2 regions of the Novosphingobium sp. MBES04 genome follow, and region 2 is predicted to be linked to the other one. Evidence: riboswitches for the same ligand, from Rfam matches in the RefSeq annotation. Region 2 holds a riboswitch; the other holds the start of a gene.
What was found. A riboswitch is a leader RNA that binds a small molecule or an ion and turns the genes downstream of it on or off. The one in region 2 is predicted to bind thiamine pyrophosphate.

Region 1: another riboswitch for thiamine pyrophosphate. It lies ahead of MBENS4_RS05820 (TonB-dependent receptor); the one in region 2 lies ahead of thiC (phosphomethylpyrimidine synthase ThiC).

The regions. Positions count from the first base shown of each region.
Region 1 covers NZ_DF850488.1:1,325,146-1,340,122, reverse strand. Annotated here, with positions in the region: gene MBENS4_RS05855 (peroxidase family protein) at 1-1,800, opposite strand, end outside; gene MBENS4_RS05850 (hypothetical protein) at 2,062-2,661, opposite strand; gene MBENS4_RS05845 (LLM class flavin-dependent oxidoreductase) at 2,700-3,746, opposite strand; gene MBENS4_RS05840 (alkene reductase) at 3,739-4,788, opposite strand; gene MBENS4_RS05835 (LysR family transcriptional regulator) at 5,002-5,913, shown strand; gene MBENS4_RS05830 (zinc-dependent alcohol dehydrogenase family protein) at 6,017-7,024, shown strand; gene MBENS4_RS05825 (TenA family protein) at 7,074-7,736, opposite strand; gene MBENS4_RS05820 (TonB-dependent receptor) at 7,751-9,937, opposite strand; TPP riboswitch at 9,929-10,058, opposite strand; gene MBENS4_RS05815 (TetR family transcriptional regulator) at 10,207-11,370, shown strand; gene MBENS4_RS05810 (TonB-dependent receptor) at 11,513-13,798, shown strand; gene MBENS4_RS05805 (Ca2+-dependent phosphoinositide-specific phospholipase C) at 13,839-14,977, shown strand, end outside.
Region 2 covers NZ_DF850488.1:2,663,477-2,678,453, reverse strand. Annotated here, with positions in the region: gene MBENS4_RS11885 (IS1380 family transposase) at 1-1,075, shown strand, start outside; gene thiC (phosphomethylpyrimidine synthase ThiC) at 1,303-3,177, opposite strand; TPP riboswitch at 3,236-3,360, opposite strand; gene MBENS4_RS11875 (hypothetical protein) at 3,428-3,628, opposite strand; gene MBENS4_RS11870 (cold-shock protein) at 3,714-3,920, opposite strand; gene MBENS4_RS11865 (SOS response-associated peptidase family protein) at 4,206-4,862, shown strand; gene MBENS4_RS11860 (hypothetical protein) at 4,816-5,232, opposite strand; gene MBENS4_RS11855 (phytoene/squalene synthase family protein) at 5,301-6,311, opposite strand; gene MBENS4_RS11850 (LOG family protein) at 6,346-6,942, opposite strand; gene MBENS4_RS11845 (T6SS immunity protein Tdi1 domain-containing protein) at 6,944-7,384, opposite strand; gene MBENS4_RS11840 (phytoene desaturase) at 7,381-8,859, opposite strand; partial or broken gene crtY (lycopene beta-cyclase CrtY) at 8,768-10,053, opposite strand; gene MBENS4_RS11830 (GNAT family N-acetyltransferase) at 10,128-10,679, shown strand; gene MBENS4_RS11825 (MipA/OmpV family protein) at 10,792-11,664, shown strand; gene MBENS4_RS11820 (uracil-DNA glycosylase family protein) at 11,652-12,272, opposite strand; gene MBENS4_RS25385 (lmo0937 family membrane protein) at 12,410-12,565, shown strand; gene MBENS4_RS11815 (multidrug effflux MFS transporter) at 12,592-13,836, opposite strand; gene dinB (DNA polymerase IV) at 13,962-14,977, shown strand, end outside.

The sequences.
Region 1 (14,977 bases), 1.3 Mb from region 2:
CAGCCCTTCGCGGCGCAGGAACTCGTGCCCGTCGAGCTCGCGCAGTTCTTTCATATTGACCGTGCGAGTGCCCGCATCGGGTTTCGCGCCGATGGGCGGGCAGTGGAGCTGGTCGACCCAGATCTGGTGGCCGAAGCGATAGGCCTTGCTGAAGAAGTTGCCCTTGATCTCGGGCTTGTCCTTGTCGACCTTGCCCGCCGCGATGCCGTGCGCGATGGGGTCGGTGCCCTGTTCGGGGCGGTAGATCTTCTTGTCGAAATGCGGAAGCTTGCGCTCGGCGCGGCCGAACAGGTTGGCGTTGAGGCCGTTCACCACCGCCTCGTTGGCAAACAGCGTGTGCGTCCAGGTGCCGGTGTGGATCTTGGCGTAGGTCATCGTCACCACGCGCCGCGCGATCTGGAAGATCTGGTTGTCCGACCAGTCCGGGTAGCGCTCCTTCAATACGTCGGCGACCCAGTTGTGGTGGCGCGCATAGAGCGTGTGCTCGGCTTCGAGCGGGGCGGTCATGTTGCGCCCGAACCCGGTCAGGATCTGGCGGCGCGCGCGCCCCTCCTCGCCCGCTTCAACCTCGTGGGTGGGAAGGAAGAGCCCTCCGTTCCCGGCTGCGTCCATGCCTTCGAGGTAGAGCTTGCCACCAGGCACCTTGCTGCCGTCGGGAAACGAGCGGATCGCGGCCAGCGTCTCGATTTCGCTGCCGTAGATGTGGCTCATGTCCCACCACACGGTGGTGCTGTGCATGCCCTCGCCATCGGGGCGCAGGACATTGGGCGCATCGGCCCGGCTCCAGTGATGGGTCACGCCCAGCGCGGCGAGTTCGCTGTCGGGATCGACGGGAATGGCGTGCTTGCGCCGGTTGTCCGGTGCGGTCTGGGCGACATCGTGGACAAGCTGCTGGAGGTGGGCCGCGGCATGGAAGCTCGCGGTCATGGCTTCCCGTGTCGTGCCATTGCGGTAGCCGAAGGCTCTGGCCACGGCCGCCTCGCTGGGCAGGTTGGCGTCGTGCGAACGGTCTCGGGGCCGGTAGTTCTCGGGCATGCCATGGTCGACGAAGGATTGGCCGACGCGGCCTTCGCCAGGACCGAACTGGTCCGAGACATGGGCACCATCAGGCGTGAACCCGGAATCCGCCCACTTGGGCAGGTCCTTGCGCCGTGCAAGCTGCCCGACGATATCGTGATGCTCGCCATCGGGATCACGTTCGCGCCTGGCCATCCAGGTGCGCGCGGCGCCCAGCGCGGCAAGGCGCATGATGCCAAGCCGGCGCTGCGTCCAGCGCCCTGCATTGCCGGGGGTAGCCCCGCTGTTGGCCAGTTCGCCAATCGGACCCAGCGCGAGGGAAACCAGCGAATCCTTGAAGTTGCGCAGCTTGTCGCGCACCGATTGCGGTGGAATGTAGTCGCTGGGGCGCTGGAAGTCGGTGCACAGGACCCAACTGAAGGGGCTGTCACGGTAGGTGTCTTCGGGATTGGTGCGCAGGTAGCTTTCGGTAAGCGTGCTGGGCCGCAGGATCCCGGCGCCGCTGCGCTCGTCGATCCGGTTGGCCTCGACCTGCGCGCGCCAGGATACGGCGAAGCGATGCTCGGGGGCCATGCCTAGGGCCTTCTGGAACCAGTCCGCCGCCTGGCCAAATTCCCCGGTGTTGCGCAGGGCGTGGGCGGCCAGCGCGCAGTCCTCGGCCGATAACGTGCCGTCTGTGTCCCGGGCGCGGTAGATCGCGATGGCGCGCGCGAAGTTTCCGGCGTTGATGTGTGCGAGCGGATCGTCCGACACCATCTCGGGGGTCTGGTCGTGGCGGGCCATGAATGGGCATCCGCCGCTTTGCCTGGCTGCATCTGGCATCGCGAAATATCTCCCAAGGCAGTTTTAACTATAACTACTCGATGGATATTTTTGCGGCCCGGCCGTTTTCTTTGAAGTGTAGCACATTCTGGGCGCTCGTGCGCGCCGCTTTCGTGGGGACAGGGCTTGCGCCGTGTTCACAAGAGAAAGCCGATACCGGTCTTCGCCGCGTCGGGAGGGGGGAGGAGGCGCGAGGTCGAAAACCGGTATCGGGGGCGGAGTTTACGCCGGGCCGTTGCTCTCTTCCGGAGCTTGGGAGGTTGGCCAGACGACCAGGCCATGGACGTTGCCCCCCATGGCCGAGCGCACGACCTGACCGTTCGCATCACCGGCCTCGCCAAGGCCGCCCAGTTCGTGATGCAGGCGCGCGAGTACGCGGTTGGTCGCCCAGGACGGTTCGAAGGTGGGCCGGGTGTTCGGCAGCGTCGGCGTCTTGTCGAGGGCCAGGAAGCGGGGCTCGCCGCCGAACGCGATCTGCGTTTCGTAGCTGATGATCGAGCCGTGCACCGCGTCATCCGCGCCCGGTGCCTGGTAGGCGACAAGGAACGCGAGGCGTCCACTATCCGGGGCAAGGTCCTCGTAGACCGAATGGAGGATATGGTGCGAGCTGACTTCGTCCGGAACCGCAGCGAACCATGCGCGCAGGGTTTCGTGATCCTGCGCAAAGAGGCGCTGCCCGCGGTGGCCCGACAGGCGTACCTGCGGATGGAAAATCCCAAGGTGCGCTTCGAGGTCGCCACCGGGGGCCTCGAAGAAGGCGAACCACCGGTGGGCGAGATAGAGCGCGATATGATGGCGCTGGGAGGTGGGGGTGGCGTTCATGTTGGCCTCCTTCATCGGGGGAATGCGTGGCGCGGCCCTTACGCCCGCAGCGCGGCGCTCAGCGCTTTGACGGCATTGGTGCGCGCGGCCTCGCCCGGCATCATCAGGTTGATCATGACTTCGTTCGTGCCATAGGCTTCGCCAAGGGCACGCAGCTGGGTGAGGACCTGCGCGGCCGTGCCCGAGATCAGGCGGCCTTCGTTGCCCGCGCGCGTCGCGAGCTGTTCGGGCGTCCAGATGTGGGCCGCGCTCGTCTCCAGCGAGGGCACGCGGTCGAACTGCGTGTGGCTCTCGGCGTGGGTGAGCCACAGGTGGAACGCGTCGGCATACGCGGCCGCCTCCTCCTCGGTATCGCCCACGGCCACGAAGACCGCCACGATGACCTGCGGTCGCGCGGCGAAGTGGGAGGGACGGAAGGCCTCGCGATAGACCCTGCTGGCATCCGCCCCCCGGCGCGTGGGATTGATGAAGTGCGCGAAGGTGAAGCCAAGGCCCGCCTCGGCCGCGATCTGCGCGGTCGAACCCGAAGCCCCCAGCACGAACGGCTGGGGCGGGGTAGGTGTTTCGGGCCGCGCCTGCAGGCCCGCATAGCGCGATCCGGCCGGATGCGAACCCGTCACGAAGCCGAGCAGGTCAGACACCTTCTGCGGGTAGGGAAGCGGGCGCGCCTTCTCGTCGTTGAGCGCGCTACTGATGCGCTGGTCCCCGCCCGGCGCGCGGCCGAAGCCCAAGTCGATGCGGCCGGGGAACAGCGCTTCAAGAAGCTGGTAGTTCTCCGCGATCTTGAGGCTGCTGTAATTGGGAAGCAGCACCCCGCCCGAGCCGACGCGGATGCGCGAGGTGCCCGAGGCGACATGCGCCATCAGGATCTCGGGCGAGTTGCTGGCGGTCGCCGAGATCCCGTGGTGCTCGGACACCCAGTAGCGGTGGAAGCCTTCCTGCTCGGCCAGCTGGGCCAGCCGCAGCGAGGCGCCAAAGGCATCCGTCGGCGTCTCGCCTTCATCGACCGGCGCGTAGTCCAGCAGGCTGAGGCGCAGCGACGCGGTGTCGCTGGCCTCTTCGTGATCGGTGCGCGGTTCAGCCATTATCAGCGGCCTCCTCTTCGTCCCAGGTGGGGTAATCGGTGTAGCCACGTGCGCCGAGGTCCCCGTACCAGGTGGCGCGGTCGGCGGGGTGGATCGGGTGACCGGCGCGCATGCGCTCGACCAGGTCGGGATTGGCGATGAACGGGCGGCCGAAGGCGACAAGGTCAAGCTCGCCCGACTGGAGCGCCGCCTCGGCGCTGTCCTTCTCGAAGCCGCCCGCGGCAATCAGCGTGCCGGTGTAGGTGGTGCGGAAATCGCGCGCGAAGGTCTCGGGCATCTTTTCCGCGCCGATCGTCAGCTGGTCGCTGAGGTGCACATAGGCGAGGCTGCGCTTTTCAAATTCGCCCGCCAGCGTGACCCAGGTCTCGGCCTCGTCGGCGTAAGGCTCCATGCCGAAGAGGCGGCCGAACGGGGACACACGCACACCGACACGGTTGCTGCCGATCTCGGCGCTGATCGCATCGAGCGTCTCGAGCAGGAAGCGCAGGCGGTTCTCGATCGAGCCGCCGTAGCGGTCCTCACGCTGGTTGAGCGCGCCGTTGACGAACTGTTCGAAGAGATAGCCGTTAGCGCCGTGCAGCTCGACCCCGTCGAAACCGGCGTCGATGGCCGTGCGTGCGGCGCGCACGAAGTCCTGCGTGATGCGCACGACCTCTTCGGTTTCCAGCGCGCGCGGCGGGCTTGCGGCCAGGCTCTTGGCGACGCCGTCCTCGTCACGCCCGAAGGCCCAGACGTTTTCGCCCACCGTGGCCGAGGACGAGACGGGCGATTGCCCTTCGCCCAGGATCGAGGTGTGCGAGACCCGGCCCACGTGCCAGAGCTGGGCGAACATGCGCCCGCCCTTGGCGTGGACGGCGTCGGTCACGCGGCGCCAGCCTGCGGCCTGCTCGGCCGTGTAGAGGCCGGGGTTGAAGAGGTATCCGCAGCCTTCCAGTGAAACAGGCGCGCCTTCGCTGATGATAAGGCCCGCGCCCGCGCGCTGGCTGTAGTACTCCACGGTGAGGTCATCGGGCACGGTGTCGAGCGCCCGGGCCCGGGTCATCGGCGCATGACGACACGGTTGCGTAGCGTGAGGCCGGAGAGGTCGAAGGGCTCGAAAAGCTTGGTCATGGGAATCCTGAAAAATGCGGGGGGAGGAAAGGGAGCGAAGCGTTGGGCTCTATCTAGAGTGGAATTTCGGGAGAATAATCCCCTTGCGATTCCATTCACTCGATCCCACAGTTCCGGAATGGATGTGCAGGATCGCTTTGCCGGATTGACCGAATTCGTTGCGACCGTGCGCCTGGGAAGCTTTGCGGCGGCCGCACGCGAGCTGGGCGTCACCGGCTCGGCCGTGGGCAAGAGCGTGACCCGGCTGGAGGCGCGGCTGGGAACCAAGCTCCTGCACCGCACGACGCGGCGGCTGACCTTGACGGGGGAAGGGCAGGTATACCTCGACGCGTGCCAGCGGATTCTCGACGATCTGGACGGGACCGAGCTGGCGATGGCCTCGGGCCGCGACACGCCGGTGGGTACGCTCCACCTTAACCTGCCCGCAGCCTTCGGGCGCAGGCACGTGATGCCGATCCTGCTGGAGCTCACGGCGCAGTACCGCCATCTGGACCTCTCGGTCATGTTCACCGAGCGCACGGCCAACGTCATCGAGGAGGGGATCGATCTGGCCGTGCGCATTGGCACGCTCGGCAACGATGCGGACCTGACCGCACGGCGGCTGGGCACGCAGCGCCTGCTGATCTGCGCCTCGCCGGACTATCTGGCCCGCCATGGCGCGCCGAGGAGCCCTGAGGAACTGACGCAGCGCGATTGCATCATCGGGTGGCGCAGGGTGCCCCGCCCTGTCTGGCTCCTGAAGGACAAGGCCGGGGGTGAGGTGGCCCAGGAAGTGAAGGTCCGCCACGAATTCAGCGACGGCGAGGCCATTCTCGCCGCCGCGCTGGCAGGGGAAGGCCTGGCCCAGCTGCCCGATTGGCTGATCGGGAAGGAGCTTGCCTCGGGCGCGCTCGTGCCGGTGCTGGAGGAATGTGCCGGGGCCGAGATGCCGATCCACCTCGTCTGGCCCAGCTCTCGCTATGAACAGCCGCGCCTGCGCATCGTGATCGATGCCCTGGCCGCCGCGGCGCAGCTGCCCGGTTCGGGCTTTACGCCGGGGAGCCGGGCGCGCGCCTGAGCGCTGGCGCCGCATCGAAGCGTGGGGGCACTCCACCGTGCCCGCATTGAAGCCGAGGCTGCGATACCTACCTGATCGGGCGAGCCAAACAGGAGAACGATCCATGCAAGCCATTCAAATCAAGGCGCCCGGCGGTCTCGACACGCTGGAATGCGTCGACCTTCCCGATCCCGGCCAGCCCGGCCCCGGAGAGATCCGCGTGCGCCTGCATGGCGGATCATTGAACTACCATGACTACCTCGTCTGTTCGGGCGCGACGCCGGCCGAGGATGGGCGCATCCCTCTCGCCGATGGTGCGGGCATCGTCGAGGCGGTGGGCGAGGGCGTGGACGCGTTCGTGCAAGGTGACCGCGTGGTCTCGTGCTTCTTCCCGGACTGGCAGGACGGGCCGCCCGCCGTGGGCGACTTTGCCCGCGTCCCGGGAGACGGCATCGACGGGTTCGCGCAGGAGTTGGTCGTGCGCCCCGCGACGGCCTTCACGCGCATGCCCGAAGGGCTCGATTTCGTGGAAGCCGCCACGATCACCACGGCGGGTCTCACCGCATGGCGCGCGCTGATTGTCGAAGGGGGCCTCAAGGCGGGCGACACGGTGCTGGTCATGGGCACGGGCGGCGTCTCGATCTGGGCCTTGCAGATTGCCAAGGCGATGGGCGCGCGCGTCGTGGCGACCTCATCCTCGGATGCGAAGCTGGAAAAGCTGCGCGCAATGGGCGCGGATCACACGATCAACTACCGCAGCGAGCGCGAATGGGGCGAGGCGGTCCTTGCCTGGACAGGCGGGCGCGGGGTCGACCACGTGGTCGAGGTCGGCGGCCCTGCCACGCTGGCGCAGTCGCTCCAGGCGGTGCGCATTGGTGGCCACATCACCCTCATCGGCGTGCTCACCGGTACGGGCGGCGAGGTGCCGACCGCCCTTCTGATGGCCAAGCAGGTGCGGCTGCACGGCGTCATCGTCGGCAGCCGGCGCGAGCAGGTCGATTTCGTGCGCGCCATCGAGGCCATGGGGATCAAGCCCCGTGTCGACCGTCGCTTTGCGCTCGCAGACCTCGCCGAAGCCTTCCGCTACGAGGAAAGCGGTGCCCATTTCGGGAAGATCGGCGTCAGCTGGTAGGTCCGCCCTTTTCCATGCATCATCACGTCTGGCCGATCGGGCGGGAGGCTCAGATCGGCCAGGTCTCGCGCCGGTAGGCCGAATCCCAGAACATCCACTCGTAGCGCGTGGCGTTGCGGAAGGCCGTTTCCATCGCGGCGCGGATCGCCGGGGTGGCATTGGCTGCGGCCTCGTCCACCAGCGCGCGCACCCGCGCGGTCGCTTCGCCGAAGCCGGGATCGGCATAAGTGTCAATCCAGGCGGCATAAGGGTTGGGCGAGGCGGCGCGCGGCTTGATGTCGCAGCCGACCTCCCAGTAGACCCAGAAGCAGGGCAGGATGCCCGCGATCAGTTCCTCATAGCTGCGCGTTGCGGCAAGGCCGGTGAGGTAGCTGGTGTAGCCAAGGCACACAGGGGTAGGCTCGGCCTCGCGCGCCATTTCGGGCGTGACGCCGAACTTTTCGAAGAAGGCCTGGTGCAGCGCCTGCTCCACCTGCACCGCGACCTTGGCGCCGTCGGAAAATTCCAGCCGGGCGCTCGCCGTGGGCGCGCGGGCTGACGCAATGGCCAGCGCGCGTGCATATTCGGCAAGGTAGAGGCTGTCCTGCAGCATGTAGTGCCGGAAGCTTTCCGGCGCGAGCGAGCCGTCGGCAAGCTCGGCGAGGAAAGGCTGGTCCAGGATCGCGCGGCGCAGCGGGGCAACGTCCTGCCAGATCGTGTCGCAAAAACTCATGGGGGTGCCTTCCTTCAGAAACGGTGGGTGGCGCCGACGCCGAACTGGCGGCCGGTATTGATGGTGAAGCTGTCGAACGGGCCGTTGGGACCAAGGCCCAGGAGCAGCGGCAACTGCTGCTGGCCGAAGGCGGAAATTGCCCAGCGCGTGTCGAAGAGGTTCTTGGCCCAGACTTCCAGGTTCCACGCGCCGAGCTCAACGCCAAGCCGCCCGTCCACCGAGGCGTAGCCGGGGGTGTGCAGGATGTTGTCGATCTCGAAGTCCACGCGCGAGACGTAGGCAACGCTGAGGCGCGCGTCGAGCTTGGCAGGCCCGGCCTCACCCTCCCAGCCGATGCCGCCGTTCAGCGTCCAGTCGGGCGCGTTGGGGGTGCGCTTGCCGGTGAGATTCACCAGGTCAGGCTCGCCCGGTTCCGGCGTGGGGTTGGGGGTGATGTAGGTGCCGGTGCGGCTGTGCGTCCAGGCCGCGCCGCCATCGAGGCGGAAGCCTTGTCCCAGGTCCGCCTGCACGGAGGCTTCTAACCCGTGGACATTGACCTTGGGCACCGACAGCACGACCGAATTGCCCAGGAACACGGTGTTCTGGAAGTTGCTGTAATCCGTCACGAAGCCTGCGAGGGAAAGGCGCACGCGCCCTTCGGCAAGCTGGCCCTTGATACCCGCTTCCAGCGACTTGACGGTTTCGGCGGCAAAGTTCGCGGTCCAGATGTCCGAGGGGCCGGGAAGGGGGTTGAAGCCGCCCGCCTTGAAGCCGACGCTGCCCGTGACATAGGCGGTGAAGTCCGGGCTCGGGCGCCAGGCGAGCGAGAGCTTGGGCTGCCACTTGTCGAAAGTCTGCGCGCGGCGGGCATAGGTCGTGGCGGTGTCCGTACCGACCGTGTCTTCCTTGCGCCGGTCGCGGTCGTAGCGCAGGCCCAGCGTTGCCTCCAGCGTGGGCAGCACGTCGTAGCTCGCCTGCGCAAAGAGGCCGATCTGGTTGCTCCGGGTCTCGGCGCGCTGCGGCTCGGCACCGAACAGCAGCGGGCCCAGATCGTCGGTCCGGTCACGTTCGAGACGCTGGAAGAAGACGCCTGCGTGCCAGCGCAGCGGGCCGCTCCCTTGCGAGGTCAGGCGCAGTTCGCTGGTCCAGGCCTCGATGTCGACCGGCTGCGATATGGGCTGGATGCCGTCCGGGAACAGCGCAACGCCGTCCAGTGTGACGGGCGTATCGTGGCGGAAGTCGAGTTCTTCGCTGAAGTCCTTGTGGTAGTTGTCGTAGCCGCCCGACCAGGTGAGCTGGAGCGTATCGCCCAGGTCCTGCGCGAAGGTTGCCTGCGCGCCCCACCATTTGCGCGCGAAGCGGCCCTCGAAGTCGCCCTGCGGATCGGTCAGGATCGCGCCGGAGAGGCGCCCGCCGTTGCGCCCCGTGACATTCTCGGACGAGATATAGGCCGCGCCGCCATCCTCGTCGGCCCAGGCGAGGCGCAGGTTGAGGGTGCTGGTCTCGGAGGTCTGGATCTTCGCCTTCAGGCGCAGGTTGCGGCTGGTGAAGCCGTCGACCTTCCTGTCGAGGTAGCTGTTGCGGATGAAGCCGTCGGAATTGCGGTACGAGCCCGCCAGACGCAGCTGCACGCGCTCGGACACCGGCGCGTTGACGACCCCGTCCGCGGTCCAGGTAAAGCCGTTGCCCATGCCGAGCGAGGCCATGCCGCCTGCCTCGTCGGTGGGATCGTTGGTGGCGATGTCCACCGCGCCGCCCGAGGCCGAACGTCCGAACAGTGCTCCCTGCGGCCCTTTCAGGATCTCGACGCGCGCGACATCGTAAGTGCGCAGGGTGAAGAGCTCGGAATCGGCGAGCGCGAGCCCGTCCACGACGTAGGCGATGGAGGGCGACTGGTTGCGGTTGGTCGATACCCCGCGCACCGAGATCATGTTGGTGCCCGGGTCCTGGTCGTTGATCAGGAACACGCCCGGCGTTGCGGCGATGAAGTCGTCTATCGTGGTCAGCTTGCGCCGGGCGATGTCGTCCTGCGTGTAGACCGTGATGGTGTCGGGCACCGCGATCTGCGCCTCGGGGCGGCCGCGCGCGGTAACGACGATGGGGGCCTCGCCCGCGGCCTCCTCGGCATGGGCGAGGGTGGGTGTGCCAAGGCAAAGGCCAGCGCCCAGGAATGTGAAGATGGTAGACGTACGTGTGGCGTGACGTGCGGCGCGTTGTCGCATGGTCCCTATTCCTCCGCCGGCATGAACCGGATCAGGTTCGCGGGTTTGCAGACTTTGCGCGGGAATGCGCCGTGATCCGCCTCTCAGCCCTGACAGCGCCAGGACACCCCGTGGGTTGATGATGTTCCGCGCTTAGAAAAAGCGTGCGCCAGCGTCAATCGTTGCACGCTGCGTTGCGCTCGCCGCCACCGTCGGGGCCGACACCATCGGACCACGACAGGCGAAGTCCCGGCTTGGAAAATTGCAGGATCGCACTATCCGTAACCGCGATGACAAGCTCCTCGACCAAGGCCCGGGATCGCGACGAAATCCTTGATGCGGCACGAAATGTTCTGGCGCGCGAAGGACTGTACCATTTCAGTCTGCGTCTCGTTGCGCGAGAGGCGGCGATGTCTGTCGGCAAGATCCGCTACCAGATCGGGGACAAGGCGGCTTTGCTGGAGGCTGTCGTCGCGCGGGAATGCGAGATCATCGACGCGCGGCGTGACCAGTGGCGCACGCAGCTGGCCTCCTGCCCGGAACTGGACCCTGCCAGCGTGACCGATATCGTCACGCAGGTCCTTGACGAGGTGTCACAGGACGGGCGCGTTTCGGCAATCGTCATGGCCGAGATCTATATCCAGGCCCATCGCGATCCGGCTCTTGGGGCGCTGCGCGCGCGGTTGTGGGCGCACGACCAGGGGTTCTGGCAAGGCCTGTTCGAGGACTTTCCCGAGGCCCGGGGGCTGGTGCGCCGCATCGCGTGCTATGGCGTGGATGAGCGCGTCTTCAGTGTCCTTCTGGGGCAGAGCCGCGACTACCGGCTTCTGCGCCAGTCCACCTTGCGGGCGCTGCTGCGTCCTGCCGGGGCGCACGCTCGCAGCGCGGTGAGCGCCTGGCATCTCCACCTCGTCGCGCAACTGGCCGGTCCGGCGCAGGCGGCGCTGGAGGGGGCGAGCGAGATCAAGGGCACCAAGGCGGTGCTGGCAGGGCAGATCGCCGACGCCATGGCCCGCGAAGGAGTGGAAGCGATCTCGTTTCGCCAGATCGCGACATCGGCCGGGGTGCCTCTCTCCACGCTGACGCACCATTTTCTCTCGCATCGTGACCTGGTGCTGGGCGGTGTGGAGGAACTGTACCGGCGTATGCGCGCGTCGCTGGGGCAGCCCGGCGATGCGCGCGCAGGACGCCAGGTGCTGCTGCTGACCCATGAGATGGCGCTCGGCGCCCTGCGCGATCCGCGCCTCACGCCCTTTGCGATCGACATGCGGCGAAGGCGCGCGGAAAATGTCCACGCGCAGGTTGCCCCTCTGATTGATGGCGAGGGGGATCGCGCACGCAGCCAGGCGTTCACCATGGCACTGATCGGAGAGGCTATTGCTCTGGGCGATGAGGGGCAGACGCTGGATAGCGCGGCATTTCCGGAACGGCTGCGCGAACTGGCCCGCGATTAGGCCGAACGAGTGTGCTAAATTACAAATTATATGGCGAATATTTGACAGAACGGATGTCTTAAAACGGCAATGGGCCACTCCTATCGGGCGCTCCTGACGCACAACAGGGACGCCCGATATGCACGCCTTTGATTCCACCAGATTGCCTCTCCGTCTTGCCACGGTGCTCCTGACCGGGAGCGCCCTTGTCTCTTCGCTGCCCGCCATGGCTGCCGCCGGTGAACTGGCCGAGGACGCGGAGGCCGCGCCCGGCCAGCTCCATGAAATTACCGTGACCGCGCAGCGCCGCGTGGAAAACAGCCAGGATGTGCCGCTCGCCATCAAGTCGGTCGATGCCGATGCTCTGGCGCAGACCGGCTACACCGACTTCACCGATATCCAGTACATGGTCCCCGGGGTACAGTACGATCCCACCCAGGGCGCGGCCTTCCAGATCCGCGGCGTGGGCAGCCGCTCCTTCGACTTCTCGAACGCCAAGTCGGTCAGTGTCGTGGTCGATGGTGTCGTGATGGACGGCCAGCGGGCCAATGGCCTCATCGGCATCACCGACATGGAGCGCATCGATGTGCTGATGGGGCCACAGGGTACCCTGTTCGGCAAGAACGCGACCTCGGGCGTGATCTCGGTGACGACCCGCAAGCCCGAACTGGGCGTCACCTCGCTGTCGGCCAGCGGCAGCTATGGCGAACATGACGAGCGCATTCTCAACGCAACCCTCAACGTGCCGCTGGGGCGCGACGTCGCCCTGCGTGTGTCCGGTTTCGATCAGGCTCAGGACGGGTTCGGGCGCAACGTCACGCTCGACCGGACCATCGGTTCGACCCACGAATACGGTGGCCGTGCGCGCCTGCTGGTCGATGCCGGGCCGGACCTGGAGTTCATCGCGCGCGCCGACTTTGCCCGCCACTGGGATTCCAGCGTGCGCACGCCCGCGGGCAACCAGCCCGAGAATGTCGCGCAGATGCTCGCCGAACTGGGCGTGTTTCCCGATGGCCGTAGCGCTGACACCGCCGATGGCAGCTTTGGCGAAATCACTACGCGCGAATACGGCGGCTCGCTGGAGGTGAACCTGGGCCTTGGCGAGCATCAACTGAAGTCGATCACGGCCTATCGCGAAACCGCCTACGACAACTCTACGCCTGTAAACCTGCTCCCGCTTGACCAGTACGCGTACGTTCCCTTCAACCTAGGCGAGCTGGATACCAACAAGTTCAGCCAGGAATTCCAGCTGGCCTCGCCCACCGGCGGGTTCGTGGAATATGTCGTGGGGGCCTTCTACAACAAGCTGAACGCGCAGCAGACGCAGCTGCAGTGGGCGACGCTGGGTGCGCCAGTCTACGATGCGAGCGGCGCTCCCATTGCTCCGCTGCTCTACGCGATCACGGGCGCGGCAGGGGTGGCCGATGCCAATACCTCGCTGTTCGATTCCACGAACGAGACCGCGGCGGCCTTCGGGCAGGTCACCTTCAACTTCACCGATCGTTTCAACCTGGCGCTGGGCGGGCGTTATACCCACGACTGGAATTCGCAGAGCCTGGACTTCATCTGGCTCGATCCCGAGCCGATCACCGGCTACAATCCGACGTTCGCGGGCACGAGCCCGGCGCCTGTCTATCCCGATGGCAAGGTCACGGGAGGGAACTTTTCCTACCGCATCGCCCCGACCTTCCACCTGAGCGACGACGTCATGCTCTACGCCACGTACTCGACCGGGTACAAGCCGGCGGGCATTGCCTTTGTCGGCAACGACTACAGCCCCTACCGCAAGGAAACCGTGAAGGCCTGGGAAGCGGGCATCAAGTCCGAATGGTGGGATCGCCGCCTGCGCGTAAACCTCGATGTCTTCCTTTCGAACTTCAAGGACTTCCAGACCACCATCCTGACCACCATTCCCGACGGGCAGGGCGGTGAACTGCAGGCGACCACGATTGGCAATGCGGGGGCCTTGCGCACCAAGGGCGTGGAAGGCGTGATCGCGCTGGTGCCGGTGCCGGGGCTGACCCTCAATGGCTCGTTCACCTACACCGATGGCGAGTTCACCGACTACGTCTACAACGAGACGACCGACTACACCGGCACCGCGCTCACCAATTCGCCCAAGTTCTCCAGCATGGTCTCGGCCGATTACGAGCACACCTTCGCCTCGGGGCTGGGCGCTCGTGCCCACCTGGACTACGCCTGGCGCAGCGAGTACTGGACCGTCACCGGCCAGCCCGACTACTCGCATGTCGATGGCTATGGCCTGGTCAACGCGCGCGTGACCTTCACGCTGCCCGACAGCAACATCCGGTTCGGCGCCTATGCCCGCAACCTGTTCGACACCTACTACTCGACGGGTTTCCAGAACTACGGTGCGGTCGGGATGCTGCACTACACTTCGCCTTCGGCGCGCCGCACGCTGGGCGGCTTCATCTCGGCGGATTTCTGATGCGGGGCCGGATCACACGGACCCGGTGCTGGGGAGTGCCTTGCTGGCGCTCCCCCTCTTCGCGGTGAGCGCGCAAGGCGCCCCGCCAGCGCCGCGGGCCGACACGCCCGAGCGGATCGATGCGCCGGACCTGCCCGGCGCGACGCCGATCAACCATCTCCAGGTCCTGGGAACGCACAACAGCTATGCGCTGCCGGTCGACCGGCGCCTGGTTGAACTGATGCGCCCGCGCTTCGAGGCCATGCTGGCCGCCTTCGATGCCCTGCCCGAGGAACGCCGCGCGCTGATGGCCGAGGAGCATCCCAACGGGATCTCCTTCGACGATGCCCTGAACTACCTGCACCCCGACCTCACCACGCAGCTGGACCTGGGCATGCGCAGCCTGGAGCTCGACGTGAACCCGGACCCCGACGGTGGGCGCTATGCCGATCCCGCCGGGTATCGGGCGCTGCGCCGCGAGGGCATCGCGCCGGGTTTCGCCATCGACGAAGCGGCGCTCGCCAGGCCGGGGTACAAGGTGCAGCACATCGTCGACTATGACTTTCGCAGCCATTGCACCCTGTTCGTGACCTGCCTTGCGCAGATCCGGGACTGGTCGGACGCCCATCAGGGCCATGTCCCGCTCTTCATCCTGGTCGAGGCGAAAAGCCAGGGGCGCAAGCTCTTTGCCGATTCCGCCGAGCCGCTGCCCTTCGACAAGGCCGCCTTCGACGCGCTCGATGCCGAGATCCTCTCGGTCTTCGACAGGTCCCGGATCATCACGCCCGACGATCTGCGCGGGGAGCACGCCACGCTCAACGCCGCAGCACGGGCGGGAAACTGGCCGCGCCTGGAGAGTGCGCGCGGCAAGGTGATGTTCCTGATGATTACCGCCAACGGGCCGCAGGGCGCGGCGGCCTATCTGGAAGGCCATCCCTCGCTCGCCGGGCGCGTCGCCTTCCTGCGGGCCAATCCGGGCGAGGACCACGCCGCCTTCCTGATGTACGACAACGCGATCGTGCGCGAGGACGAGATTCGCAAGGCCGTGGCCGAGGGCTATCTCGTGCGCACGCGTTCCGACATCGAGACCTACGAGGCCAGGGCCAACGATATGACCCGTGCCAACGCCGCGCTGGGCAGTGGTGCCCAGATCGTCTCGACCGATTTCGAGCGGCCGGGCAATGTCTATGGCACGCCCTA
Region 2 (14,977 bases):
CGATGACCCTGGGTTCCGCCTGGCGCTGGGCAAGCTGCCGGGATCGGGCGCGGGGCTTGCCAGCCAACCGACGATGAGCCGGTGGGAGAACGCCCCGACCACGCGGGAGTTGGCCAAAATGATGGCCGCGATGATCGGCGTCTACTGCGACAGCTATCCCGCCCCACCGGCGGCGGTGACGCTGGACATCGATGATACCTGCGATGTCGTGCACGGCTATCAACAGCTCTCGTTCTGGAATGCCCACTATGGCGAACGCTGCTTCCTGCCGATCCACGTCTACGACACCGCGACCGGCCGCCCGGTGGCGATGCTGCTGCGCACCGGCAAGACGCCGTCGGGCACCGAAGCGGCCGGCCATATCCGGCGCCTGGTGTGCCATATCCGCCGGTACTGGCCGGATACGCACATCACCATCCGGGGCGACGGACACTATGGCCGTCCCGAGGTCATGGCGTTCTGCGAGACGGCCGGGGTCGACTTCGTGTTCGGCTTGCCGACCAACGCCACGCTGCGCGCCAATCCCGCCATTGTTGCCGCCGCCGATGCCTGCGCGGTCAAACGGGCCGAGCGCCAGGTACCAGTGCTGCGCAGCTATGCCCAGATCCGCTACGGCGCGAAGAGCTGGGGCTGCCAGCGCCGCGTCGTCGCCAGGATCGAGGCCAGCATCCTGGGCATGGACATCCGCTATGTCGTCACCTCGCTGGCCGAAGATTCGGCCGAACACATCTACGACACGCTCTACTGCGCGCGTGGCCAGGCCGAAAACCTGATCAAGCGCCACAAGGCCCAACTTGCCAGCGACCGCACCTCATGCCGCTCGGCCAATGCCAACCAGATGCGGCTGATCCTGCACACCGCCGCCTACTGGCTGCTATGGCGCGTCCAGCAAGCGATCCCCAGAACCACCGCGCTGGCCACGGCTGAGTTCGCGACGCTGCGTCTGCGGCTGCTCAAGGTCGCCGCCCGCGTCATCGAAAGTGCCTCGCGCATCCGTGTCGCGTTCGCGTCAGCCTGCCCCGATGCCGACGTGTTCAGAGCCCTCGCTAACAGCCTCCGGCCAGCACCGACCTAACCAGCGCGGCCGTGCCGCCGAACGCCAACGCCCCGCCCATCAACCTTGAAAAGCCCATCGATCCTGTCGCGGTGAAAAACGCCGCCGGAGGCGCTCGCCCTGATCACCTGGCCTCCGAAAGAGAGAAGTCGGATCAACCGGGAGCAGTCCCGTCATGAATAGAGCGGGCTAGAAGCTTGGGTCCGGTGCCTCTGCATTCGCAGAACCACCGGACCAAGACCTCAGTTTCAATCGTGCTCACGCTCTACGCGCCCTGTGTAGAGCTTCGAGCCGGTCTCCTTGAAGACCTTGCTCATCTCCTTCATTCCCATCTGCGCCTCCTCCGCAGCGAGGAAGCCAGTCGGAGGCTGGTTCTGCTGGAGAGCAAAGTCGCGCACTTCCTGACTGATACGCATCGAACAGAACTTGGGGCCACACATCGAGCAGAAGTGCGCGGTCTTGGCGCCTTCGGCGGGCAGCGTCTGGTCGTGGTAGAGTTCGGCCGTGTCGGGATCGAGTGACAGGTTGAACTGGTCGCGCCAGCGGAACTCGAAACGCGCCTTCGATAGCGCATCGTCGCGCACCTGCGCCGCCGGATGGCCCTTGGCGAGATCGGCGGCGTGGGCGGCCAGCTTGTAGGTGACGACGCCCACCTTGACGTCATCGCGGTCGGGCAGGCCAAGGTGCTCCTTGGGCGTCACGTAGCAGAGCATCGCCGTCCCGTACCAGCCGATCTGCGCCGCGCCGATACCGCTGGTGATGTGATCGTAGCCGGGCGCGATGTCGGTGGTAAGCGGCCCCAGGGTGTAGAACGGGGCCTCGCCGCAGCTCTCCAGCTGCTTTTCCATGTTCTCCTTGATCTTGTGCATCGGGACATGGCCGGGGCCTTCGATCATGACCTGAACGTCCTGGCTCCAGGCCTTCTTCGTCAGTTCGCCCAGCGTGAAAAGCTCGGCGAACTGCGCTTCGTCGTTGGCATCATAGATCGAGCCGGGCCGCAGGCCATCGCCGAGCGAGTAGGCGATGTCGTAGGCCTTCATGATCTCGGTGATCTCGTCGAAGTGCTCGTAGAGGAACGATTCCTTGTGGTGAGCAAGGCACCACTTGGCCATGATCGAACCGCCGCGGCTGACAATGCCGGTCAGCCGCTTGGCGGCAAGCGGCACGTAGGCGAGCCGAACGCCGGCATGGATCGTGAAGTAGTCGACGCCCTGCTCGGCCTGTTCGATCAGCGTATCGCGGAACACCTCCCAGGTCAGATCCTCAGCGACACCGCCGACCTTCTCCAGCGCCTGATAGATCGGAACGGTACCAATCGGCACGGGCGAATTGCGGATGATCCATTCGCGCGTGTCATGGATGTTGCGGCCCGTCGAGAGGTCCATGACGGTGTCCGCGCCCCAGCGGATCGACCAGACCATCTTGTCGACTTCGCTGGCGACGTCCGAGGCGACGGCCGAATTGCCGATATTGGCGTTGACCTTGACCAGGAAGTTGCGCCCGATCGCCATCGGCTCACACTCGGGATGGTTGACGTTGCTGGGGATGATCGCACGGCCCCGGGCCACTTCCTCGCGCACGAATTCGGGCGTCACGTAGTCGGGGATCGAGGCGCCGAAGCTCTCGCCCGAGCGGGTGTACTCGGCCAGCCGCGCGCGGCCCAGGTTCTCGCGCTCGGCGACGTATTCCATCTCGGGGGTTATGATGCCGCGCTTCGCATAGTGCATCTGCGAGATATTGCCCCCCGCCTGTGCCCGCAGCGGCTTTCTCAGCGCGGTCGGAAACGCTGGCACGCCGCCCGAACGATCCGGCCCGGTCATGCCGTTATCCTCGGGCTTCACCTCGCGCGGCGCGTACTCTTCGACGTCTGCGCGGGCGAGTTGCCAGTCGCGGCGCAGCGCGGCCAGCCCTGCCGAAATATCGATGGTGGCGTCAGGGTCGGTATAGGGCCCCGAGGTGTCGTAGACCCGAACCGGCGGCTCTCCGCTGGAGGGTTCGAGGTCGATCTCACGCATCGCGACCCGGATTGCGGAGTTGCACTGCGCGGGAACGTGGATCTTGCGCGAGCCCCGGATGGGCCCGGTGGTCACACCGATTTCCAGTTTGCTGTTGATGTCGGCCATACACGCTTCTCTCTGATCGAGGGCGTGAGAGATGAAGTACGGATTTCCGGCGTAGAGCTCCGGGCACACCGTCCACTCCCTCCGCCCGTATTAACGGGTTCAGGTTCGACGGGTCTTGTGGAGCATACCCACAACTCTCAGCCGGTGGACGCGAACGCCCTGCTGGCTCCCCGGGGATACGTGTGATGGTAGGGACGCTTTGCAGATGCGTCCAGAGGGGCGCGGCGAGATAGCGCCCGTGCGAAAAGGCTCAGGCCTCGTCGCGTGCGCTGGCGGCGGTTTCTTCACGCCGACGGCGGGTTTCTTCGGTCTTGAAGGCCTGCGAGGCCATCGTGCGCCAGGCGGTTTCGGACCGCAGCGCGCGCTCGCGGACATTGGCAAGAACCGCCTCGTCAGCGGCCTTCGCGGCCGCGTCGGCCTGCTCGGTGGCGAACTTGTAGCTTACACTCATGCTCCGGATTTCCTCGGGTTGGAATGGCAGGTCGGAGCGAAAACCGGACCGGCGCGAAGGCCGGTCCGGGTTACGTGCAAGCCGATCAGGCGAGCGCGAGGTTCACCGCGGCCTTCTTGCCGTTGCGGCCGGTCTCGACCTCGTAGGAAACGCGCTGTTCCTGCTCGAGCGAAGCCAGGCCCGAAGCCTGCACCGCGCTGATGTGCACGAAGCTGTCCTCGCCGCCGTTTTCCGGAGCGATGAAGCCGTAACCCTTTTCGGTGTTGAAGAATTTGACAGTGCCGATGGGCATGGTGATGTCCTTAATGCAATAAGTATGGGTTCCCGGCGTGCCACATGCACGCGGGAGGGTGCGTCAGTTCATCATTCGAATGGAAATTCGTCGCCCAAAGTGCGCCATGATCCTGCCCGTGCAGTTCCGCACGGGCCCGGACTCGGGCGCCTATCAACCGGCAAAGTCCGTCACAAAATTCGACGTCGCGCGGATGCTGTACCACACAAGGCCCCATTCACCTAACGCAGCGTTGCACGCCACACCTTGACCCGTGCACATGAAGGGACGATGCGCCCGTAGAACATGACCATGCTCTATCGCCTCGATGCCCCGGCTGCAGCCGTGGGCCGTGCTTTCGGGACCGACACGCGCGAGGACCCTTGGGCGGGCGGCCATGTCGGCCCCGGACAATTCGCGCCCGTCCTTACCGCGGGACGAGAAGCAATCGCGGGCCCCATGCCCCGCACCCGCCAGCCGCGCCGGATGATCCCGCGCCTGTGGGGCGTCATGCCCCCGCAATCGGCCATGGACACCCGCCCGCATGGCATCCTGACCGCGCGCAATCTGGACAGCCCGTTCTGGACAGGGAACCTGCGCAATCCGGAATTTCGCTGTCTGGTGCCCGCGACCGCCTTCATGGAGTGGGGGCGCCCCTCTCCCGTCGACGGCACGCGGCGCCAGCTCTGGCTCACCTGCGCCGACCAGCCAATCTTTGCCTTTGCCGGGGTCTGGAAGGACAGCGAGGTGCCCGCCTTCGCCCTCCTTACCTGCGAAGCCAATGCCGCGCTGCGCACGCAGGGGCGCGAGACGATGCCGGTGATCCTGCCGCCTGATCCGCGCGCCCACGAGACGTGGCTGCGCGCCGGGTGGGACCGCGCCCAGGCGCTGATCCAGCCCTATTCCTCTTCCCTGCTCAGCTGCTCGGAAACACACCGAAGTGGAACAGCCCCGCCGCGATGAGCGCGAGGCCGATGATGATCGAACAGGTGCACCACAGGCGCGAGAGCGGGCCGAAACGGCGCAGCCAAAAAGCCATGTAGACGTCCGAAAAAGCCAACACCATGAGCGCCTCAATGCACATAAGCCCGCCGACCACGCTCATCGTGCTCGACAGCCAATCGGGTGAGGCCCAAGGGTTCGCAAGGTAAATCACCGCGCCCAGGAACAGTTCCAGAAGGCCCGTCACCATCTGCAGCGCGGGCGAGCCGACGATCTCGCCGATCAGCTTGTGCCAGTGGCCGGGCTGGCGCAGCTCACCGATCCCGGCGAAGAGCGCGAAGAGTCCCAGGAAAATCGCCGTCCAGGCCGGCGCGAGTGCAAGATCTGGCATCGTATGCGCATCTCCCCCTTTGTCTTATTGGGGAAGAGACTGAGCCAAGCGCACGCGCCTGTCCAGAGCTAGTCGGCGCGGGCAAGCTCCATCAGGTCGCGCCGGCCAAGTCCGGGACGTTCGAGCACCGGGGCGATGCCGCCGCGCGCCTCGTGCCAGGCCGCGGCAAGATATTCCGCCTTGCGCAGCTTGGATGTGGAGACACGGTGGTCCCAGGCATGCGCGCCCAGCCGCTCCACCTCGCGCCCGATCCCGCCGTAGATGTTCGCGGCGGCGAGGATCGCCCAACGCTGGCGGAAGGGCAGACGCATCGCCCCGGCGCGCGAGGATTCCTCGTATCCCCGCGCCAGCGCGCAGGCGCGCGCAACAATCGTGACCAGCCGTGCGCGGTAGTGCGGCTTGGTGTGCTCGCCGGGAGGGATATCGGCCTCGACCAGCCATTCGACGGGCAGGTAACAGCGCCCATTGGCATCGTCCTCCCAGACATCGCGCACGATGTTGGAGAGCTGGAAGGCCAGGCCCAGATCGCAGGCCCTGTCGAGCGTGTCCGCCGCTTCCGGGTCGCTCTCGTCGCACGACACCCCCATGACCGCCGCCATCAGCACCCCGACCGCACCGGCCACATGGTAGCAATAGCGCAGCATGTCGCTTTCCGAGCGCGGCCGCCACTCGCGCGCGTCGAGTTCGAACCCGGCGATCACGTCCTCGAGCATGACCTGGGGGATCGGCACTTCGTAAAGAAGCTGCCCCAGGGCATCGAAGGCCCGCGATCCGGTCTGTTCGCCCGCAATGGCCAGCTCGGTAAGCGTGCGGATCGTGGCGAGGCGCGATTCGGGATCGAGCCCGGCCTGACCACTGCCCTGCTCCGCGTCCACGCCTCGGCCCCGGCCACGCCCGTGATCCTGGTCATCCGCGATATCGTCGCAGGCGCGGCACCAGGCGTAGAGCAGCCAGACCCTCTCGCGCGTCTCGCGGTCGAACAGGCGGCTGGCGGCGGAAAAGCTCTTCGAGCCCTTGCGGATCGACTGGTGGGCAAAGCGCACCAGCGCCGCGCGGTCGTAAGGCGAAGGGCGGGTCATGCCAGGGTCATGGTCCTGCAACGGATAAGGGGTCTCACAGCGTGCCCGGATCCATCCGCACGATCGGAACGATGGGTTCGTGCGCGCGCATGCGCTCAAGCAACAGGTCGAGCTCGGTCTCGGCCAGGATGATGCCCTGGTGGGCGGGCCGCACGAAGCCGACTTCGGCCATGTGACGGTTGAAGGCGAGCAGACCATCGTAGAAGCCGAAGGCGTTGAGCACGCCGACCGGCTTGTCGTGATAGCCCAGCTGCGACCAGCTGACCGCCTCCCACAGCTCGTCCATGGTGCCGACACCGCCTGGCAGGACGATGAAGCCGTCCGACAGGCGCGTGAAGGCGGCCTTGCGCTCGTGCATGTCCTTGACGATGTGCAATTCGGTGCAGTCGTGGTTGGCAACCTCGCCGCCGCGCCCGTTGGTGGCCGTCAGCGCCTCGGGGATCACGCCGATGACCTCGCCGCCCGCCTCCAGAGCGCCCGCCGCGACCGCGCCCATGAGCCCGAGGCGTCCGCCGCCGTAGACCGTGCCAATACCAAGGCCCGCCAGCGTGCGCCCGACGTCACGGGCCAGTTCCATGTAGCGCGGGTCCTGGGGCGTTGCCGAGCCGCAGTAGACAGCAAGACGTTTCATTTCAGTCGGTCACCTTGATGCGGACATGCGCCCCTTCGGGCAGGTCCTTGATCTGGTCGGCAAGATCGCCGGTCATGCGAATGTAGGCGGCAAGTTCCACGCACACCATGTTTTCCGGCGCGTAGTCCCCGGCAACGAGCGCCTGCGGGGTGAAGCCGTAGACCTCGCCCACGCGCGGAGCGCCCAGGCGCTTGTCAGCGGCTTCGACGTGGGCATCGGCGCGCCAGATCGCCTGCGTCTCGCCCAGCTCCATGTGCATCTTCGCCGCCGCCTCGTCGCCCAGTGTCTGCACGCCCAGGATTTCGGGATCGACATAGTGGAACGTGCCCACCCGATCGGTGACGAGCAGGTGCCCGAAGAGCGAGTTGGCGACGATCTCGGCAAATTCGATCCCGGTCCAGCCCCAGCCCTGGCGAAGAGCGGCCAGTTCGCGCGTCCTCACAGCAGGTTTTCCAGCATCAGCCTGGCCGTCGCCTTGGCGCTGCCGACGACCCCCGGGATGCCCGCACCGGGATGGGTGCCCGCGCCCACAAGATAGAAGTTGCGCAGCGTGTCATCGCGGTTGTGCCCACGGAACCAGGCGCTCTGCGTCAGGATCGGCTCGAGGCTGAAGGCGCTGCCCTTGTGGGCGGCAAGATCCGACTCGAAGTCGGTCGGCGCGTAGTGGAAGCTTGTGATGAGGCGGTCCTCGATGTCGGGCACCAGGCGGCGGCCGACTTCGGCAAGGATACGCTTCTCCAGCACCGGGCCCACCTCGTCCCAGTCGATCGGCAGCTTGCCCATGTGCGCGACGGGAACGAGCGCGTAGAACGTGCTCTTGCCCTCGGGCGCCATCGAGGGATCGGTGACGGTCGGGTGGTGGAGGTAGATCGAGAAGTCGCGCGGCAGGACGCCGTGCTCGTAGATGTCGTCGAGCAGGCCCTTGTAACGCGGCCCGAACAGGATCGTGTGGTGCGGGATGCCCGGCCAGGTGCCCTCCAGCGCGAAATGGACGACAAAGAGGCTGGGCGAGAAGCGCTTGGTCGAAAGCTGCTTCGCCACCTTCTTGCCCCTCGGATTGTCGGAGAGGAGGTCGCGGTAGGTGTGCATGATGTCGCCGTTGCTGGCGACCGCATCGAAGCGTTCACGCCAGCCGCTCGCGCATTCGACTTCGGTGGCCATGTCGCCCACGGTGTGGACCTGCGTCACCTTGTCGCCCAGCCGCACGGTGCCCCCGATGCGTTCGAACAGTGCGACCATCCCCGCAACCAGACGGTTGGTGCCGCCCTTGGCCCACCACACGCCGCCATCCTTCTCCAGCTTGTGGATGAGGGCGTAGATCGCGCTCGTCGTCATCGGGTTGCCGCCCACCAGCAGCGTGTGGAACGAGAGCGCCTGGCGCAGGTGCTCGTCCTTCACGAAGCTGGAGACCATCGAATAGACCGAGCGCCAGGCCTGGTAGCGCGCCAATGCGGGCGCGGCCTTGATCATCTTGGAGAAGTCGAGGAAGGCCTCATGGCCCAGCTTGACGTAGCCCTCCTGCCAGACGCCCGCCGCGTAGCGCTGGAACTCGTCGTAACCGGCCAGGTCCTGCGGCGCGATGCGCGCAATCTCGCGGTGAAGCGCGGGCTCGTCATTCGAATAATCGAAGCTGACGCCGTCGGGCCAGTTGAGCCGGTAGAAGGGCATGACCGGCATCAGCGTGACGTCATCGGCCATGTCCTGTCCCGCGCCGATCCACAGCTCGCGCAGGCAGTCGGGATCGGTGATGACAGTGGGCCCGGCATCGAAGGTGAAGCCCTCCTTCTCCCAGTAATAGGCGCGCCCGCCCGGCTTGTCGCGCGCTTCAACCAGGGTGGTCTGCACACCGGCGGACTGGAGGCGGATGGCAAGGGCGAGGCCGCCAAAGCCCGCTCCGATCACGCAGGCGCGGTTCATGCGCGCTCTCCTGCAGGGCTGAGGTCCGCGAGCGGGCGCCCTGGCCCGCAAGAGCGGCGACGGCCGCGCCGACCGGCACTGGCGGCTTTCCGGCCAGCACCCGCGCCATGTCGGACAGCCGCGACTGCCCGGCGTAGAAACGCTCGATCAGCGGCTCGGGAAGCCGGTAGAAACGGGCGAGCATGCGCCAGCGGTCTTCGGGCGCGCCTGCGCCAAACAGCATCGTCGTCAGCATTCGGTAGAAGCGCCCCTCGCGCCAGTGATGTGCGGCCCAGTCATGACAGATCCTTCCTAGGGCCTCCCCAGCGATGTTGTCGAGGCCGGCGAGATGGACGGCGAATCGTACAGCATCGGGAAGGGAGTACGATGTCAAAGGATGCACGAGCGCGGCCCTTGTTCCCGCGCGGGCAGGAACACTCTCGGGATCGGCGTTCCAGAAGGCCGAAAAATCGCCCCTGGCGATCACGGGAAGCGCGCCTGTTTCCTCGTAGAGGACCTCGCGATGTCCCAGCCCTGCCCGGCGGCATAGCGCGCAATCCGCGCCCGCAGCGCCTCGCGCTCGATTGCCGGGGTGTCGGCATAATAGGTATCCTCGATGAAGAGCTGCGAGGGGCCGAAGGGCAGAACGTAGACGAAGCGATAGCCGTTCACCTGCTCCACGGTCGCATCCATGACGATGGGACGGGTCAGGCCATGGGGCTGCGTGGTCGTGACCATCTGCCCCAGGAACGTCTGCCAGCCGCCCGCCATGTGCTGCAGCCCCCTCGCGCCGCGCGCATCGAGGACCGCGCCTGCCGTGATCGAGGCCCCGTCCTCCAGCTCCACGCGCTGCGCAGTGGCGCGGGCCACACGCGCACCGCACAGCAGCGCCTCTGCAGGCAGGGCTTCGCGCAGACGCGCGTCGAGCCGCTCGCTGGTGATGCTGGCGTAGCGGGTCGAAAGATCGCGGGCATATCCCGGGAAGCGCACCTCGTACCCCTCCCAGCGCGCCGCGATCAGCGGATCGAGGAGTGCACGCGCCGCCGGATCGACGTCGGTATCGAAGAACGACCAGACGTGCTCGCCGCCGAAACGCGCGCCCTGCTCGACAAGGCACAGACGCAGGTCAGGGCGCGCGCGGGCGAAGGCCAGCGCGGTCAGCCCCCCGGCCAGTCCGCCCCCCAGAATTGCCAGATCACACGTGCGGTCAGCCATTTATAAAGCGCCCAGTACTAGGAGACATACAGTACAACTTGGCAAAGTTGCGACCTTGCGGCATTGTAACACCGATGACAAATGACGAACTGACAGTCGAGGAGGCCTCCGCAAAGGATGCCCAATCGATCACCGAGATCTTTTCGCATTACGTGCTGAAAAGCACCGCGACATTCGAAACCGAGCCGCCAGGCTGCGACGCGGTTCGTCAACGCATCGCCGACCTGACCCAGTCCGGTTACCCTTATCTGGTTTCGCGCGACGCGAACGGCAAGGTCCTCGGCTTCGGTTATGCCCAGCGCTATGGCCCCCGCGTGGGCTATCGTTACAGCGTGGAAACAACGGTCTACGTCCGCGCGGACTGTGTCCGGCGCGGCATCGGCTCGGCCCTTATCAAGGCCCTCATCGACGAGTGCGAGGCCCGCGGATTCCGCCAGGCCTTCGCGGTCATCGCCTCTTCCGAACCCGCCTCGGTGATCCTGCACGCGCGCGCAGGGTACCGACCGGTGGGCACGCTCGAGGGGGCGGGCTGGAAGCACGAACAGTGGATCGACGTCTTCCTCATGCAGCGCAAACTGGGTGAAGGAAACGACACGCTGCCCGAGCCCCTCATCCCCCGCAGCTGACAGCAAGGCAGGCCGTTCCGGCACGCAGGCCTTCCCGAACCGGAGCAAACCTTCGGAAACGTTTGGGCTTCTCACACGTTGGGCCCGATACGCATTTCAATCGGGGAGCCCCATGCACAAGACGATACAGGCCGCGTTGCTGGCCGCCAGCGCGCTGGCCGCTGCCACGGCCAGCCCGGCCGCCTTCGCCCAGGATACTTCCACGCAGATGGACGAGCCCGGTCGCAACGTGTTCGAGGGCGATTCCTTCACGATCGGCGCCGGGGTTGTTGCCACGCCGGACTACAGCGGCTCCGATGACTACGTAATTGCCCCCATCCCCGCGATCCGCGGACGGATCGAGGGCGTAACCATCAACACCCGCGCCGGCGGCGCCGCGATCGACTTCATCCCGGACAAACGGGGCGCCAAGATCGACCTTGCGCTCGGCCCCGTCGCCACGGTGTCCTTCAACCGGACCCGCAAGGTGAAGGATCCGGTGGTGGCCGCGGCAGGAAGGCTCAAGATGCCGGTCGAAGTCGGCGTGAGGGCCGGTTTCACGGTCAACCGCGTGCTGCATGACTATGACTGGATGACCTTCAACACCGACGTGAAATGGGACGTTGCCGGCGCCCATGAGGGCATGACCGTGTCGCCCTCTGTCAGCTACAACACCCCGCTCAGCAAGAGCCTGCTGGTCACGGTGCTCGCCTATGCCCGCCATGTGGACGACAATTTCGGCGACTACAACTATTCGGTCTCCCCGGTTCAGAGCGAGGCAAGCGGCCTGCCCCAGTACACCGGCAAGGGCGGCTGGGACCGGGCAGGCGTGGGCACACTTGTCGCCTGGGACCTTTCCGGAGACCTGCGCGACGGCGGCTTCTCGCTCATCGGGGTCGCCACCTATTCGCGCATGCTCGGTGATGGAAAGGACACGCCCTATACCTCGCTGCGCGGCTCGGCCGACCAGTTCATGGGCGGCGTCGGGATCGCCTACACCTTCTGATCCAGCGCGGCCCCCATCCGACCGCGTAGATCGGGCAGGAGCTCGGCCGCGAACCAGGGGTTGCGGCCCATCCATAGGCGACTGCGCCAGGCGGGATGCGGCAAAGGCAGCAATCCTGGCGGAGCCTCGCGCCAGCGCGCGACGGCCTGCGTCATGGTCGGGGCAAAGCCACGGGGAAGATAGCGCTTCTGCGCGTGGAGCCCCACCAGCAAGGTGAGGCGCACCTGCGGCAGCTCGGCCCGCAAGGCGTCATGCCACAAGGGGGCGCACTCAGGCCGGGGCGGAAGGTCACCACCCTCGCCCTTGCCCGGGTAGCAGAAGCCGCTGGGCATGTGCGCAACGCGTTCGGGATCGTAGAAATCCTCGGCGCAAAGCCCGGTCCAGTCGCGCAGACGATCTCCGCTGTCATCATCCCAGGCCCGCCCGCTGGCGTGAACCTTGCTCCCGGGCGCCTGGCCGATGACGAGTATCCGCGCCGAGCGCCCGGCCTGGACAACCGGGCGCGGCTCATGGGGCAGTGCGTCCGCACAGGCCCGGCACGCCGCAATGCGCGCGAGAAGCTCCTCAAGCCCTTCGGACCCGCGGGTTCTATCGTTCGTCGTACTCATGCGGGTCCGAGGTGGCGTCCTTGAACCTGTGGGACAAGAGGCGTCTCAGCAGCCCCTTGCGCTCTTTGCACCACGAAGGGAGCCCGGAGCCGGTTCATGCGTTGGGAAAGCAAAGCCTCTTCAAGGAGTTTTGCCCCGTGCTCAAATACATCATCCTGATCCTGCTCGCGCTCTGGCTGCTGGGCTTCGTCGTCTTCAAGGTCGCTGGCGCGCTGATCCACGTGCTGCTGTTCGTGGCCATCGTGATCGGCCTCTATCAGCTCTTCTTCGCCAAGCGCGGCGGCGGGGTCTAGCCCCGACGCACCAGCCGGACCTTCCCTCAGCCGCCGTGCGGCGGCTGCTTGGGGGGCTGGTTGCGCAGGTAATATTCCGGCGGATTGACGCGGCGGAACAGGCGGCCGCCTTCGGAATAGAGGATCAGCACCAGCGAGATGCTGCCCATGATCGCCATGCCCGCCGTAATCGGCACCGCACTTCCATCAAAGGCCAAACCAATCGCCGCACCGATCACCGAGCCGAGCACCATACGCACGAACGACATGACCGAGGCCGCAGCGCCGGCAATGCGGCCGAAGGGCTGAAGCGAGATCGCCTGGAAGTTCGCCGCGATGAAGCTGAGCATGCACATCGAGACGGTCATCAGCGGCACGAAGGTCCACAGGTCCTCCTCGCCGCGCAATGCGACCAGCATGTGGATCGCGCCGGTCACGATGAAGACGATGAGCGCGGTGTGCGACACCCGGCGCGCGCCGAAGGCGACGACGATGCGCGCGTTGATGAAGTTGGTGCCCGCCATGATCATCGCCATCATGCCGAACAGGATGGGGAACATCTCGCCCGCTCCCAGCGTCTCACCTACCAGCTGCTGCGCGCTGTTGAGATAGCCGAAGAGCCCTGCCTGGACGAGCGCGCCGCCCAGAAAATAGCCGATGGCGGCACGCTCGGTAAGCGCCAGGCGCATGTTGCCCGCGATCACGCGGGGGCGGATTTCCTGGCGGTTTTCCGGCTCCAGCGTCTCGGGCAGGCGCAGGCTTGCCCAGATGAAGACGACCACGCCCATCGCGCAGGTCACGCCGAAGATCCAGCGCCAGCTCGCCACCAGCATGATCGCCTGACCGACCATCGGCGCGATCATCGGCACCACCATGAAGGTCGTCGCGATCAGCGACTGGGTGCGCGCCATGGCATCGCCTTCATACCGGTCGCGCAGGATCGTCATGGGCATGACCATCATCGCCGAGGTCAGGAGCCCTGCGATACCGCGCGCGATCAGCAGCAGCTCAAAACTGCCCGCAACTGCGCACACGAAGGTCATCAGGAAGTTGCCCGCAATTGCGAAAAGGGCAACGCGGCGACGCCCAAAGCGGTCCGCCAAGGCGCCGGGAAACAGCGAACCTACCCCTGCGCAGGTCATGAACACCCCGATGATCAGCTGACGCTGGTTCGGGTCGGGTACGCCCAGATCCTCCGAAATCAGCCCCAGCGCCGGCAACATAATGTCGATCGAGAGCGCCATAAGCGCCTGCATCGAGGCCATCAGGCCGACGAATTCGGCCTGCCCCATGGGGAAGGAATCCTTGGAAGTGTGAGCACCGGTCATGCCGCGCGCATGCCGCAGTTGCGAAATTTAGGCCAGCAGATTCGCATCCGACCCGCTACATTTCACAAGCACATGCCTATATGGGGCGGATGGTTTCGCCAGGCGAGTACGACGAGGACGAGGCCGACGGCCTGCGCAAGATCATCCATGTCGACATGGATGCCTTCTTCGCCAGCGTCGAGCAGCGCGACGATCCCGAGATACGCGGGAAACCGGTGGCCGTGGGTGGTTCGTCGGGACGCGGCGTGGTGGCCGCGGCCAGCTACGAGGCGCGCACCTTCGGGGTGCGCTCGGCGATGCCCTCCTCGCGCGCGCTGCGCCTGTGCCCGGACCTCATCTTCCGCAAGGCCCGCTTCGATGTCTACCGCGCGGTCAGCCAGCAGATCCGCGCGATTTTCCTAGATTACACCCCGCACGTCGAACCCCTCTCGCTCGACGAGGCCTATCTCGACGTCACCGAGGACCGCAAGGGACTGGGCTCGGCCACGCGCATCGCCGAGCAGATCCGCGCCCGGATCAAGGCCGACACCGGGCTCACCGCCAGCGCCGGAGTGTCCTACAACAAGTTTCTCGCCAAGCTCGCCAGCGACCAGAACAAGCCCGATGGCCTGTGCGTGATCCGCCCGGGACAAGGCGCGGCCTTCGTCGCCTCACTGCCGGTTCGCCGCTTCCACGGGGTCGGCCCGCGCGGTGCGGAGAAGATGGCGAGGCTCGGCATCGAGACCGGCGCGGACCTGGCCGCCAAGGACCTCGCCTTCCTGCGCGCGCATTTCGGCAGCTTTGCCGAATACCTCTTCCGGGCCGCGCGCGGCGTGGACCTGCGTCAGGTGCGCGCCGACCGCCCGCGCAAATCGGTAGGAGGGGAGCGCACCTTTGCCGAGAACATCGAGAACGCAGGGGCTCTGCGCGAAACGCTGGACGCCATCATCGAAACCGTGTGGGAACGGATCGAGCGCGCCAATACGCGCGGGCGCACGGTGACATTGAAGCTGCGCTATGCCGATTTCACGACGCTGACCCGCGCCCGTTCGGTCCACCACTGGGTCGCTGACAAGGCCGAATTCGCCGCACTCGGCCATGCACTTCTGGCCGAACTCCTGCCTCT